3 regions of the Mixta sp. BE291 genome follow, and region 3 is predicted to be linked to each of the others. Evidence: predicted binding sites of a transcription regulator. Region 3 holds the regulator's gene; each other region holds the start of a gene.
What was found. The regulator PhoB, encoded in region 3, activates phosphate uptake and scavenging genes when phosphate is short. The targets are predictions, from matches to a motif close to CTGTCATAAAACTGNCNNAT.

Region 1 (4,219 bases), on a different contig from region 3:
GAAACCAGCACCGCTGGTATATCAGGTCATGACAACGTTAGGCGCATGAGCGCCATGAGTCAGGAATAGAACTTATGTGTGGAATTGTTGGCGCGGTTGCGCAACGTGATATCGCAGAGATACTGCTGGAAGGCTTGCGCCGCCTGGAGTATCGCGGCTATGACTCCGCGGGTTTAGCGGTGGTCGACAGACAAGGGCATGTCACTCGCCTGCGTCGCGTCGGTAAGGTTCAGAAACTGGTTGAGGCTGCTGAGCAGCATCCGCTGATTGGCGGCACCGGTATTGCTCATACCCGTTGGGCAACGCACGGCGAGCCATCTGAAGCAAATGCGCATCCGCATGTTTCCGAACATATTGTGATTGTGCATAACGGCATCATTGAAAACCATGAGCCGCTGCGTGAACTGATGATCGAACGCGGTTATCACTTCGCTTCAGAAACCGATACGGAAGTCGTCGCGCATTTGGTCCACTGGGAACAGAAACAGGGCGGCAGCCTGCGCGAAGTGGTACTGCGCGTGATCCCTCAGCTGCGCGGCGCGTATGGCATGGTGATCATGGACAGCCGCGATCCGTCACTGCTGGTTGCAGCGCGTTCCGGTAGCCCGCTGGTTATCGGCTGTGGCGTCGGCGAGAACTTTATTGCGTCCGATCAGCTGGCGCTGCTGCCGGTAACCCGCCGCTTTATCTACCTGGAAGAAGGCGATATTGCTGAGGTTACGCGTCGTGAAGTCACTATCGTTGACCGTGACGGCAAGGCGATCAAGCGTAGCGAAATCGAATCGACCGTGCAGTATGACGCAGGCGATAAAGGTGGCTACCGTCATTACATGCAGAAAGAGATCTACGAGCAGCCGAACGCGATTAAAAATACCCTGAACGGTCGTTTTAGTCACGGCGAGGTTGATCTGTCTGAGCTGGGCGCGCACGCCAACGATCTGCTGAGTCAGGTTGAGCATGTGCAGATTATTGCCTGTGGCACCTCTTACAATTCCGGTATGGTGGCGCGCTACTGGTTTGAGTCGCTGGCTAACCTGCCCTGCGATGTGGAAATCGCCTCTGAGTTTCGTTATCGCAAATCGGCGGTGAGGAAAAACAGCCTGTTGATCACCCTGTCGCAGTCGGGCGAAACGGCGGATACGCTGGCCGCGCTGCGTCTGTCGAAAGAGTTGGGTTATCTGGGCTCGCTGGCTATCTGTAACGTTGCGGGCTCGTCGCTGGTGCGTGAATCTGACCTGGCGCTGATGACCAAAGCCGGAACGGAGATCGGCGTTGCATCTACCAAGGCATTTACTACTCAGTTAACGGTATTGCTGATGCTGGTGGCGAAAATTGGCCGTCTGAAAGGCGTCGATGCGCAGATTGAGCATGACATTGTTCATGCATTGCAGGCGTTACCGAGCCGCATTGAGCAGATGCTGGCGCAGGACAAGCTGATTGAAGCGCTGGCCGAAGATTTCTCCGATAAGCACCACGCGCTGTTCCTGGGCCGTGGCGATCAGTATCCTATCGCGATGGAAGGGGCGCTGAAGTTAAAAGAGATCTCTTATATTCATGCGGAAGCCTACGCCGCCGGTGAGTTAAAACATGGCCCGCTGGCGCTGATTGATGCCGATATGCCGGTCATTGTGGTGGCGCCGAACAACGAGCTGCTGGAGAAACTGAAATCCAACATCGAAGAGGTACGCGCACGCGGCGGTCTGCTGTATGTTTTTGCCGATCGTGATGCGGGTTTCAACGACAGCGAAGGCATGAAGATTATCTCTCTGCCACATGTTGAAGAGGTTATCGCACCGATCTTCTATACCGTGCCGCTGCAGCTGCTTTCTTATCACGTCGCGTTGATTAAAGGCACCGACGTGGACCAGCCGCGTAACCTGGCGAAATCGGTTACCGTGGAGTAAGGCTGCACGCCTTACCGCAGGCGGCAACGGAAGGCCGCTTTAACGTAACGATGTTCTGAAAGCGTAAAACGAAAAGGCCGGTAATGTTTTCTGTCAGCAGACCGGCTTTTTTTGCGCGCCGTACGGCACAGTAATATTAATAAACTTAACGCTTGCAATGGGGAGCAGACCCAGGCTAGTATAGCGTCATCGGTTTGAAACACAGACCTTATGTAAGCAGTTTTAGTAAAGCAGTCCTCAGTTCAAGCGTTATCTATTGATACCCTTCCTCGTGAGCTCCTCCTAAGTGCCCCATAAGTAAAAATCTGCAAAGCAGACCATATTCGTCACCAAGAGTGGCTCAAAAAACAAGCAAGGAAATATCAATGTCTAATAAAATGACTGGTTTAGTAAAATGGTTCAACGCTGAGAAAGGTTTCGGCTTTATCACTCCTCAGGACGGCAGCAAAGATGTATTCGTACATTTCTCTGCAATCCAGAGCAACGATTTCAAAACCTTAGACGAAGGTCAGAAAGTTGAGTTCTCTATCGAGAACGGTGCTAAAGGTCCTTCAGCGACCAATGTTGTTGCGCTGTAAGCGTTGATAACAGCTCGCTAACCCTTACGATAGCGATGAAGGCAACAGCCTGAGCAGTTAAGCGTTAGTGATAAAAAACCCGCCTTGAGCGGGTTTTTTTGTGTCTGCGATTCATAAGCGAGGCGCGACTGTTTCCCTCAGTGCGTTTTTTTCCATTGTTAAAGCATGCTTTTCTGTTTCGTGCGCTTTCCCGCCTCGGTTTGCTTCTGCTTCATTATCTCGCTATCTGTGTAGCAGGCCTGCTGTCAGTGCTGGCGCTAGTGGCGAAAACAGGTCGCCTGAAAGTCATCGATGCACAGATAGAGCATGATAACGTTCAGGCCTTGCCGATCCATATCGAGTTAACGCAATCCAGTGACTAAAAAGGGAATGATTATATTTCATTCCCTTGTGAGTCATTTAATCTATATTAGGGGTGGGTACCGGCATCAGAAATGTCTACGCAGGTTTTTCCCCAGCAGATAATTGTATGCGCATGTGCAACGGGCGTAAGCATGACAAAAGCAGAAGATAACATAATAACATTAATAATTTTTTTCATAAATTCCCTTTATTTATATTTGCTTAACAGTTTCATGGTTAAATAACCATGAGAATCACCCTCCCGTTTCGTTATTTTCCAGGAGGGATGAACAACCTATAATGGAATATGTAATGTGGTTTTTACCAGTGTAAAAAAATGTCATCGTCAAATTTAATGATGATGATTATTTTATATAGTACGAAATTTCTTATTTTACTTTGAAGGTCAGTTTCTGCATGTAATAAAACTGTCATATTTCCTACATCTCGCTGTCACTAAACTGTCCTATTTTCCCTCCTGCAGCAATACAGATTCTTACTACAACGGCATACACCCTGACTTTTACTCCCCTGGAGGGAATATGACACTGATGCGTAGCACCGTAGCCAAACTTGTTGCCGCCACCCTCTCGCTGAGCGCGGTTTCTGCTTTTGCAGCAACTGACCTGACTGGCGCAGGCGGCACGTTCCCGGCTCCGGTTTATGCCAAGTGGGCAGCGGATTATCAGCAAGCGACCGGCAGTAAAATTAACTATCAGGGCATTGGCTCTTCTGGCGGCGTGAAGCAAATAATCGCGAAAACAGTGGATTTTGGTGCGTCTGATGCGCCAATGAAAGATGAAGATCTGCAAAAAAATGGCCTGTTCCAGTTTCCTACTGTGATTGGCGGCGTAGTACTGGCGGTAAACCTGCCGGGTGTCCAGTCTGGTCAGCTCACGCTGGATGGTCAAACCGTGGGTGACATTTACCTCGGCAAAATCAAAAAGTGGAACGACCCGGCCATCGCCAAACTGAACCCAGGCCTTAAACTGCCGGAAACCAATATCGCCGTGGTTCGCCGCGCTGATGGTTCAGGCACTTCATTCGTATTCACCAGCTATCTGGCTAAAGTGAATCAAGAATGGAGCGAGAAAGTAGGCAAAGGCAACACCGTTAACTGGCCTACCGGTCTTGGCGGTAAAGGTAACGATGGCATCGCCGCTTTCGTTCAGCGTCTGCCTGGCTCAATCGGTTATGTTGAATACGCTTACGCGAAACAGAACAAGCTGAGCTATACCAAACTGATCGACGCGGATGGTCAGCCGGTTTCCCCAACGGAAGAGACCTTCAGCAACGCGGCGAAAGGGGTAGACTGGAGCAAAAGCTACGCTCAGGACCTGACCAATCAGAAAGGCAAAGATGCCTGGCCGATCACCACCACCACGTTCATCCTGA
Region 2 (4,219 bases), on a different contig from region 3:
GAATCCGATGTTAACGCTCAGCAACGTCAGCGCGCATTACGGCAAAATTCAGGCGCTGCATCAGGTGAGTCTGGAGATCAATCAGGGCGAGATCGTCACGCTGATTGGCGCGAACGGCGCGGGCAAGACCACGCTGCTGGGCACGCTGTGCGGTGAGCCGCGCGCTTCCGAAGGCACCATCTCATTCGATGGCAACAACATCACCGACTGGCAAACGGCGCGCATTATGCGCGAGGCGATTGCTATTGTGCCGGAAGGGCGGCGGGTTTTTTCGCGCATGACGGTGGAAGAGAACCTGGCGATGGGCGGTTTCTTCGCCAGCCGTCAGCAATATCAGCAGCGCATTGCGCAGGTTTATGAGTTGTTTCCGCGCCTGCATGAGCGACGCATCCAGCGAGCAGGCACCATGTCAGGCGGTGAGCAGCAAATGCTGGCGATTGGTCGCGCGTTAATGAGTCAGCCGCGATTGCTGTTGCTGGACGAACCTTCGCTGGGACTGGCGCCGATTATCATTCAGCAGATTTTCGATACCATTGAGCAGCTGCGTCAGGAGGGCATGACCATCTTTCTGGTGGAGCAAAACGCCAATCAGGCATTGAAGCTGGCCGATCGCGGCTACGTACTGGAAAACGGCCACGTGGTGCTGGAAGACAGCGGCGATGCGCTACTGGCTAACGAGGCGGTCCGCAGCGCCTATCTCGGCGCCTGATCGCGCACCGCAGGCGACACCCAACGCCAAGGGATGTCTTAAGCAGGCGACACCCAAAGCCTGGGGAAGTCTTTAACAGACGACACTCAAAGCCTGGGGAAGTCTTTAACAGACGACACTGAAGCCCGAAGTTGTCTTAAGCAGACGACACCCAAAGCCTGAGGAAGTCTTTAACAGACGACACTGAAGCCCGAAGTTGTCTTAAACAAGAGACATTGAAGCCCGAAGTTGTCTTAAGCAGGCGACGCCCAAAGCCTGGGGCAAGCGGGGTTCCGGCCTGGAGTAAAGCGTCCCGCGCCATGGAAGGCGCGGGCCGAGCCGGTCATGGATGACGGCAGTTGCGTCTTTACGGAAGGCCGGAACCCCGCTTGCGTCTTCGCACGCCCAGCCAGCGTGTTTATGTCTCCCGCACGCCGAGCCAACGTGTTTACGTCTCCGCACGCCCAGCAAACTCCGCACGCTCAGCAAACTCCGCACGCTCAGCAAACTTCGCCCGCCCAGCAAACGCTGCCCGCTCAGTGCAACCTCACTGTCATCTTTCCGTCACCTGCCGGTTATCTCACCGTCATTTTTCCGTGTCATGTTACGTTGCGAACAAAAAAAGCGTGTTATTACGCACACCTACAATGTCACAGGAAAACGCTATGTCCTCCTTTACGTTTCGTCATACCGCGCTCAGCATAGTGCTGGGACTGGCACTGAGCGGCAACGCCCTGGCCGCGACGGAAATTCCGTTCTGGCACTCCATGGAAGGCGAACTAGGCAAGCAAGTCGACTCTCTGGCACAACGTTTTAACCAGGCGAACCCCGATTATAAAATCGTACCGGTCTACAAAGGCAACTATGAACAGAGCCTGGCAGCCGGTATCGCAGCAGTACGCACCGGCAAAGCGCCCGCCATCCTACAGGTTTACGAAGTCGGCACCGCGACCATGATGGCGTCGAAAGCCATCAAACCGGTATACCAGGTCTTTAACGATGCGGGCATCAAATTCGATGAATCGCAGTTTGTCCCGACTGTCTCTGGCTACTACACCGATGCGAAAAGCGGTCATCTGCTGTCGCAGCCATTTAACAGCTCCACGCCAGTGCTCTACTACAACAAAGACGCCTTCAAAAAAGCGGGCCTCGATCCAGAACAACCACCCAAAACCTGGCAACAGCTGGCAAAAGATACCGCGGCGTTGCGTAAAGCGGGCATGAAATGCGGCTACGCCAGCGGCTGGCAGGGCTGGATCCAAATTGAAAACTTCAGCGCCTGGCACGGTCTGCCGGTAGCTACCGAAAACAACGGCTTTGACGGCACCAACGCCGAACTGGTTTTCAATAAGCCAGAGCAGGTACGCCACATTGCCATGCTGGAAGAGATGAACAAAAAAGGAGACTTCACCTACTTTGGCCGTAAGGATGAATCTACCGAAAAGTTCTATAACGGCGACTGTGCGATCACCACCGCCTCATCCGGCTCGCTGGCGGACATTCGTCAGCACGCCAAATTCAATTATGGCGTCGGCATGATGCCATATGACGAAAGCGTCCCGAGCGCGCCGCAAAACGCCATTATCGGCGGAGCGAGCCTGTGGGTCATGCAGGGCAAAGACAACCCCACCTATAAAGGCGTGGCGGAGTTCTTACAGTTCCTCGCTCAGCCGGAAAACGCGGCCGAATGGCATCAAAAAACCGGCTACCTGCCGATCACCAAGGCCGCTTACGAGCTGACGCGTCAGCAGGGCTATTATGAGCAAAACCCGGGCGCAGACATCGCCACGCGCCAGATGCTGAACAAGCCGCCGTTGCCGTTCACCAAAGGCCTACGCCTTGGCAACATGCCGCAGATCCGCACCATCGTTGATGAAGAGCTGGAAGGCGTCTGGAACGGCAGCAAAACGCCGCAGGCCGCGCTTGATTCCGCCGTTCAGCGTGGCAACCAACTGCTGCGTCGCTTTGAACAACAGGTGAAGTAAGCCAACGCCGGGCCGCTGGCGGCCCGGCTATCCTTCATCCTGTCACGCACCGCCTGTACCGATCTGTTATGGAACCACCGCATGTCGAGTTCTCGTCCCGTTTTCCAGTCACGCTGGCTCCCCTGGGTGCTGGTTTTTCCGCAGTTGCTTATTACCCTGATCTTCTTTATCTGGCCCGCCGGTGAAGCGCTCTGGTACTCGGTACAAAGCGTCGATCCCTTTGGTTTTTCCAGCACCTTTGTCGGGCTGGAAAACTTTAGCCGTTTGCTGGATGACGCTTATTATCTGGAATCGTTCTGGACTACGCTGATCTTCAGCGCGCTGGTCACCGGCTTCGGACTGCTGATTTCACTGCTGTTCGCCGCGCTGACAGATTATGTGCTGCGCCTGAAGCGCTTCTATCAGACGCTGTTGCTGTTGCCTTATGCGGTCGCGCCCGCCATCGCCGCCGTGCTGTGGATGTTTTTATTTAACCCCGGCATCGGGCTGATTACCCACTTCCTGCAAAGCATCGGCTACAACTGGAACCATGCGCAGAACAGCGGCCAGGCGATGTTTCTGGTGGTGCTGGCCTCGGTATGGCAGCAGATCAGCTATAACTTTCTGTTTTTCTTCGCTGCGCTGCAGTCGATCCCGCGCTCGCTGGTGGAAGCGGCCGCGATTGACGGCGCCGGGCCGGTGCGTCGTTTCTTTCATCTTTCCCTGCCGCTGATCGCGCCGGTGAGTTTCTTTCTGCTGGTGGTAAACCTGGTTTACGCCTTTTTCGACACCTTCCCGGTGATTGACGCCGCCACGCAGGGCGGTCCGGTGCAGGCGACCACCACGCTGATTTATAAAATCTATCGTGAAGGCTTTGCCGGTCTCGATCTCTCTTCATCGGCGGCGCAGTCGGTCGTGCTGATGTTTTTGGTGATTATCTTAACCATTATTCAGTTCCGCTACGTCGAACGTAAGGTGCGTTATCAATGATTGAAAACCGTCGCGGGCTGGATATTTTCAGCCACGTTATGCTGGTTTTAGGCATTCTGACCATTCTGTTCCCGCTTTGGGTGGCCTTTGTGGCCGCTACGCTGGATAACCAGCAGATTTTTCAGGTGCCGATGACCCTGATACCCGGCACGCAGCTGTGGCACAACCTGCGTGAAATCTGGCTGCATGGCGTCAGCAGCAACAGTGCGCCGATGAGCGTGCTGCTGTTAAACAGCACGCTGATGGCGTTAGGTATCACCATCGGCAAAATCACCGTCTCGATGCTCTCTGCCTTTGCGCTGGTCTGGTTTCGCTTTCCGCTGCGCAACCTGGTGTTCTGGATGATTTTTATCACGCTGATGCTGCCGGTTGAGGTGCGTATTTTCCCCACGGTGGAAGTGGTGGCTAACCTGCAACTGCTCGACAGCTACAGCGGCCTGACGCTGCCGCTGATGGCGTCCGCCACCGCAACGTTTCTGTTCCGTCAGTTCTTTATGTCGCTGCCGGATGAGCTGATGGAGGCGGCGCGCATTGATGGCGCAGGCCCGATGCGCTTCTTCCGCGATATCGTGCTGCC
Region 3 (4,219 bases):
TCTGCCCGCGCCAGTTTTTGGCGCTCCGCCTCTGCCTGCTGCCAGTGGTTTTCGGCCTGCTGCTGCGCATTGCGCGCCTGGTTCTTCTCCTGCTCCAGACGCTGCTGTTGACCCAGCCACTGCTGCTGCTGACGCAGACGGTTAAGCTGCTGATGCAGCTGTTTTTCCTGCTGCGCCAGCATATCCACCTCTTGTTCCAGCTGCTGGCGGGTTGCGGCATCCAGCAGCGCCATCCCGGCGGCACGCGCCCGCAGCTGCTCCAGCGCCGTGCGCGCCTGTTTATGCTGCTCATAAATACGCGCTGAAAGCTGGCCATAAATCTCCGTGCCGGTTAATTCCTCCAGCAGCTCGGCGCGATCGTTGGCGTCCGCGTTCAGAAAGGCGGCGAACTGCCCCTGCGACAGCATCATTGATTTGGTAAAACGGGCAAAATCGAGGCCGGTCAGCTGCGCAATCATCTCCAGCTTGTCTTTCACTTTGTCGGCGACGATGACGTTATCCGCACAGCGCGCCAGCTCTACGCGCGGCGCCTGTAAATTGCCATCCACCGCGCCGCGCGCCCGGTTCTGGCTCCAGAAGGCGCGCCAGGCCTCTCCTTTAACCTCAAATTCGACTTCAGCGAGGCATTCGGCGGTATCGCGGGTGATCAGCTCATTTTGTGACTGGGAGATTTTCCCCAGGCGTGAGGTTTCATGGTAGAGCGCAAGGCAAATCGCATCCAGCAGGGTGGTTTTACCGGCGCCGGTCGGGCCGGTAATGGCAAACAGCCCGCTGCTGGCAAAAGGTTCGCGGGTGAAATCAATTTTCCATTCGCCCTTGAGCGAATTGATGTTTTTAAACCGCAGGGACAAAATTTTCATGACTGGCTCTCCTCGCCCTGATACAGCGCCTCCAGCGTGCCGCTGAACAGCTGGCGCATACGCGCGCGTCGCGCCTCGTCCGTCTCTTCTTCCTGCTCCAACCGTCGCTCAAACACCTCTTCAACTTTCAGCTCGCTGAGCGTTTCGTTTTGCAGACGCGCCAGCGCCCGCTCTCGCTGCTCGCGGCTGCGGCGCATCAGCAGCACCTCCACCGGCAACCCTTCGGTTAGCGCCTGGATATGCTGCTGCATGTTATGCAAATATTCCTGGGTGGTGATTTCAATATCCAGCCACACCGGATGCGGCGGCGTCGCCCCGACAAAAGCTTGCAGCTGCTGTTCGATCTCCGCCAGCGTGCCCTTGATGGTTTGCATCGGCTGAAAGCCGGGTACCGGCAGCGGTTCCACACTTTCCAGTTTGCCGTCGGCGAAGCTCACCAAAAATACGCTTTTCTCACTGCCCAGCTCATCAAAGCTGAGCGGCAGCGGCGAGCCGCTATAGCGAATATGCTCGCTTCCGGCGATGCGCTGTGGACGATGTATATGACCAAGGGCGATATAGTCGGCGGCGGGAAAAGCCTGCGCCGGAAAGGCGTCCAGCGTGCCGATATAGATATCGCGTACCGCTTCGCTTTTCGTGACGCCCACGGTGGTGAGATGGCCGGTAGCGATCACCGGCAGCGGTTTTTCCGCCTGCTGGCTCAGCGTGCGCGCATGCTGGTAGCTGCGCTGATAGTGCTGCGTAATGGCGTTCAGCAGGCTGATCTGCTTTTGCTCGCCGGACTGGCCCGCCTGGCTGCGCATGATATCGCGTGGGCGCAGGAAGGGGATGGCGCACAGCACCGCGCCCGGTTCGCCCTGGCGAGTCATTAAGGTTAAAACCTGTTCTGCCGGATCGGCGCTGGCGGCGGCAATCACCTGGGTATTCAGACAGGCCAGCAGCTCGCGTGATTCATTGAGGGTGGCGACGGAATCGTGGTTGCCGCCCAGCACAATCAGCTGGCAGCCGGTGCGATGCAGATCCACCACAAAACGGTTATAGAGTTCACGCGCATAGCTCGGCGGCGAGCCGGTATCAAAAATATCGCCAGCGACAATCACCGCATCCACCTGATGCGCTTCAACCTGCGCAATCAGCCAGTGAAAAAAAGCCTGATGCTCAGCGGCACGGCTGCGGGTGTAAAAAAACTGACCGAGGTGCCAGTCTGAAGTGTGAATAATGCGCATAGAACTCCCAGCTAATAGCAGAACGCCGGAGGCGATTATAACCAGAGCTAAGCCGCAGAAGGGAACCGGATTGTGCAAACCGGCGCACGGGCGGTAAAAAAATGCTTTCCGATTGCTTCACAAAAGCGCTATTGAAGCGCCATGCAGCCCGTGCATTTTTCATAAATCTGTCATAAAACTGACGCATAATGACGCCGCAAACCCCCGTGACCAAGCGTCACATTCGCAGGAGCAATAATGGCTAAGCGCATTCTGGTTGTCGAAGATGAAGCCCCAATCAGGGAAATGTTATGTTTTGTGCTGGAACAGAATGATTATCAGCCTATCGAGGCGGATGATTATGATAGCGCCGTCAACCTGCTCATTGAACCCTGGCCCGACCTGATCCTGCTTGACTGGATGTTACCCGGCGGCAGCGGCATTCAATTTATTAAACACCTTAAGCGCGAAGCGATGACCCGTGATATTCCGGTGATGATGCTGACCGCACGCGGTGAAGAAGAAGATCGCGTTCGCGGGCTGGAAGTGGGCGCGGATGATTACATCACCAAACCGTTTTCGCCGAAAGAGTTGGTGGCGCGGATTAAAGCGGTAATGCGTCGCATTTCGCCGATGGCGGTAGAGGATGTGATTGAAATTCAGGGCCTGAGCCTCGATCCCTCTTCGCATCGTGTGATGTCTGATACCACGCCGCTGGAGATGGGGCCAACGGAATATAAACTGCTGCACTTTTTTATGACCCACCCGGAGCGCGTTTACAGTCGCGAACAGCTGCTGAACAATGTCTGGGGCACCAATGTTTACGTTGAGGATCGCACGGTAGATGTGCATATTCGACGGCTGCGTAAGGCGCTGGAGCTGACCGGTCACGATCGCATGGTGCAAACCGTACGTGGAACGGGTTATCGTTTCTCCGCTCGTTACTGATCGGAGTCTGCCTCGTGCTGGAACGCCTCTCCTGGAAGAGATTATTACTGGAACTGGTGCTGGTCTGCTTGCCTGCGCTGCTGGCCGGACTGGTTATCGGCTATTTGCCCTGGTTTCTGCTGTTTGCCGTGCTGCTGTTGCTGGGCTGGCACTTCTGGAACCTGCTGCGGCTGTCGCACTGGCTGTGGACCGACCGCTCCATGACGCCGCCCACCGGCCAGTGGAGCTGGGAGCCGCTGTTTTACGGGCTGTACCAGATGCAGCTACGCAACCGTCGCCGTCGTCGTGAACTGGGAAACCTGATCAAGCGCTTTCGCAGCGGGGCGGAATCGCTGCCTGATGCGGTGGTGCTGACCACCGATGAAGGCACTATTTTCTGGTGTAACGGCCTGGCGCAGCAGCATTTGGGCCTGCGCTGGCCGGAAGACAATGGGCAAAACATTCTTAACCTGCTGCGCTATCCTGAATTTTCCCGCTATCTACGCCAGCAGGATTTCGTGCGTCCGCTGACGCTGGTGATGAATAATCAGCTGCATATGGAATTTCGCGTGATGCCTTACAGCGAAGGCCAATGGCTGCTGGTGGCACGCGATGTTACGCAGATGCATCAGCTGGAGGGCGCGCGCCGCAACTTTTTCGCCAATGTCAGCCATGAGCTGCGCACGCCGCTTACGGTGTTGCAGGGCTATCTGGAAATGATGGGCGATGCGGTGCTGGAGGGTAAAACACGCGAAAAAGCGCTGCAAACCATGCAGGAGCAGACGCGACGCATGGACGGGCTGGTTAAACAACTGCTGACGCTGTCGCGTATCGAGGCCGCGCCCGCCATCGATCTGGCGGAGAAAGTGGATGTGCCGATGATGTTACGGCTGCTACAGCGCGAAGCGGAAACCCTGAGTAACGGCCGCCATCAGATTACCTTTCATACCGATGCGCAGCTAAAAGTTTTCGGCAACGAAGAGCAGCTACGCAGCGCCATCTCTAACCTGGTTTACAACGCGGTTAACCATACGCCGGACGGCACGCACCTTGAGGTGAGCTGGCAATTCTGCAAACAGGGCGCGCTGTTTGCGGTGAAAGATAACGGGCCGGGCATTGCGCAGGAGCATCTGCCGCGCCTGACCGAACGCTTTTATCGGGTAGATAAAGCGCGATCGCGCGCAACCGGCGGCAGCGGGCTGGGGCTGGCGATTGTTAAACATGCCC

Region 1: a site for PhoB is predicted at 3,275-3,294, ahead of pstS (phosphate ABC transporter substrate-binding protein PstS). Genes of this name have one in related genera too.
Region 2: a site for PhoB is predicted at 1,239-1,258, ahead of ugpB (sn-glycerol-3-phosphate ABC transporter substrate-binding protein UgpB). Genes of this name have one in related genera too.

What each region holds. Positions count from the first base shown of each region.
Region 1 covers NZ_JAVDXN010000004.1:31,674-35,892, forward strand. Annotated here, with positions in the region: gene glmS (glutamine--fructose-6-phosphate transaminase (isomerizing)) at 75-1,904, shown strand; gene cspG (cold shock protein CspG) at 2,270-2,482, shown strand; gene J2X14_RS10310 (hypothetical protein) at 2,892-3,023, opposite strand; gene pstS (phosphate ABC transporter substrate-binding protein PstS) at 3,367-4,219, shown strand, end outside.
Region 2 covers NZ_JAVDXN010000004.1:387,010-391,228, forward strand. Annotated here, with positions in the region: gene livF (high-affinity branched-chain amino acid ABC transporter ATP-binding protein LivF) at 1-709, shown strand, start outside; gene ugpB (sn-glycerol-3-phosphate ABC transporter substrate-binding protein UgpB) at 1,354-2,673, shown strand; gene ugpA (sn-glycerol-3-phosphate ABC transporter permease UgpA) at 2,755-3,642, shown strand; gene ugpE (sn-glycerol-3-phosphate ABC transporter permease UgpE) at 3,639-4,219, shown strand, end outside.
Region 3 covers NZ_JAVDXN010000005.1:172,501-176,719, forward strand. Annotated here, with positions in the region: gene J2X14_RS13350 (AAA family ATPase) at 1-860, opposite strand, end outside; gene sbcD (exonuclease subunit SbcD) at 857-2,086, opposite strand; gene phoB (phosphate response regulator transcription factor PhoB) at 2,324-3,013, shown strand; gene phoR (phosphate regulon sensor histidine kinase PhoR) at 3,028-4,219, shown strand, end outside.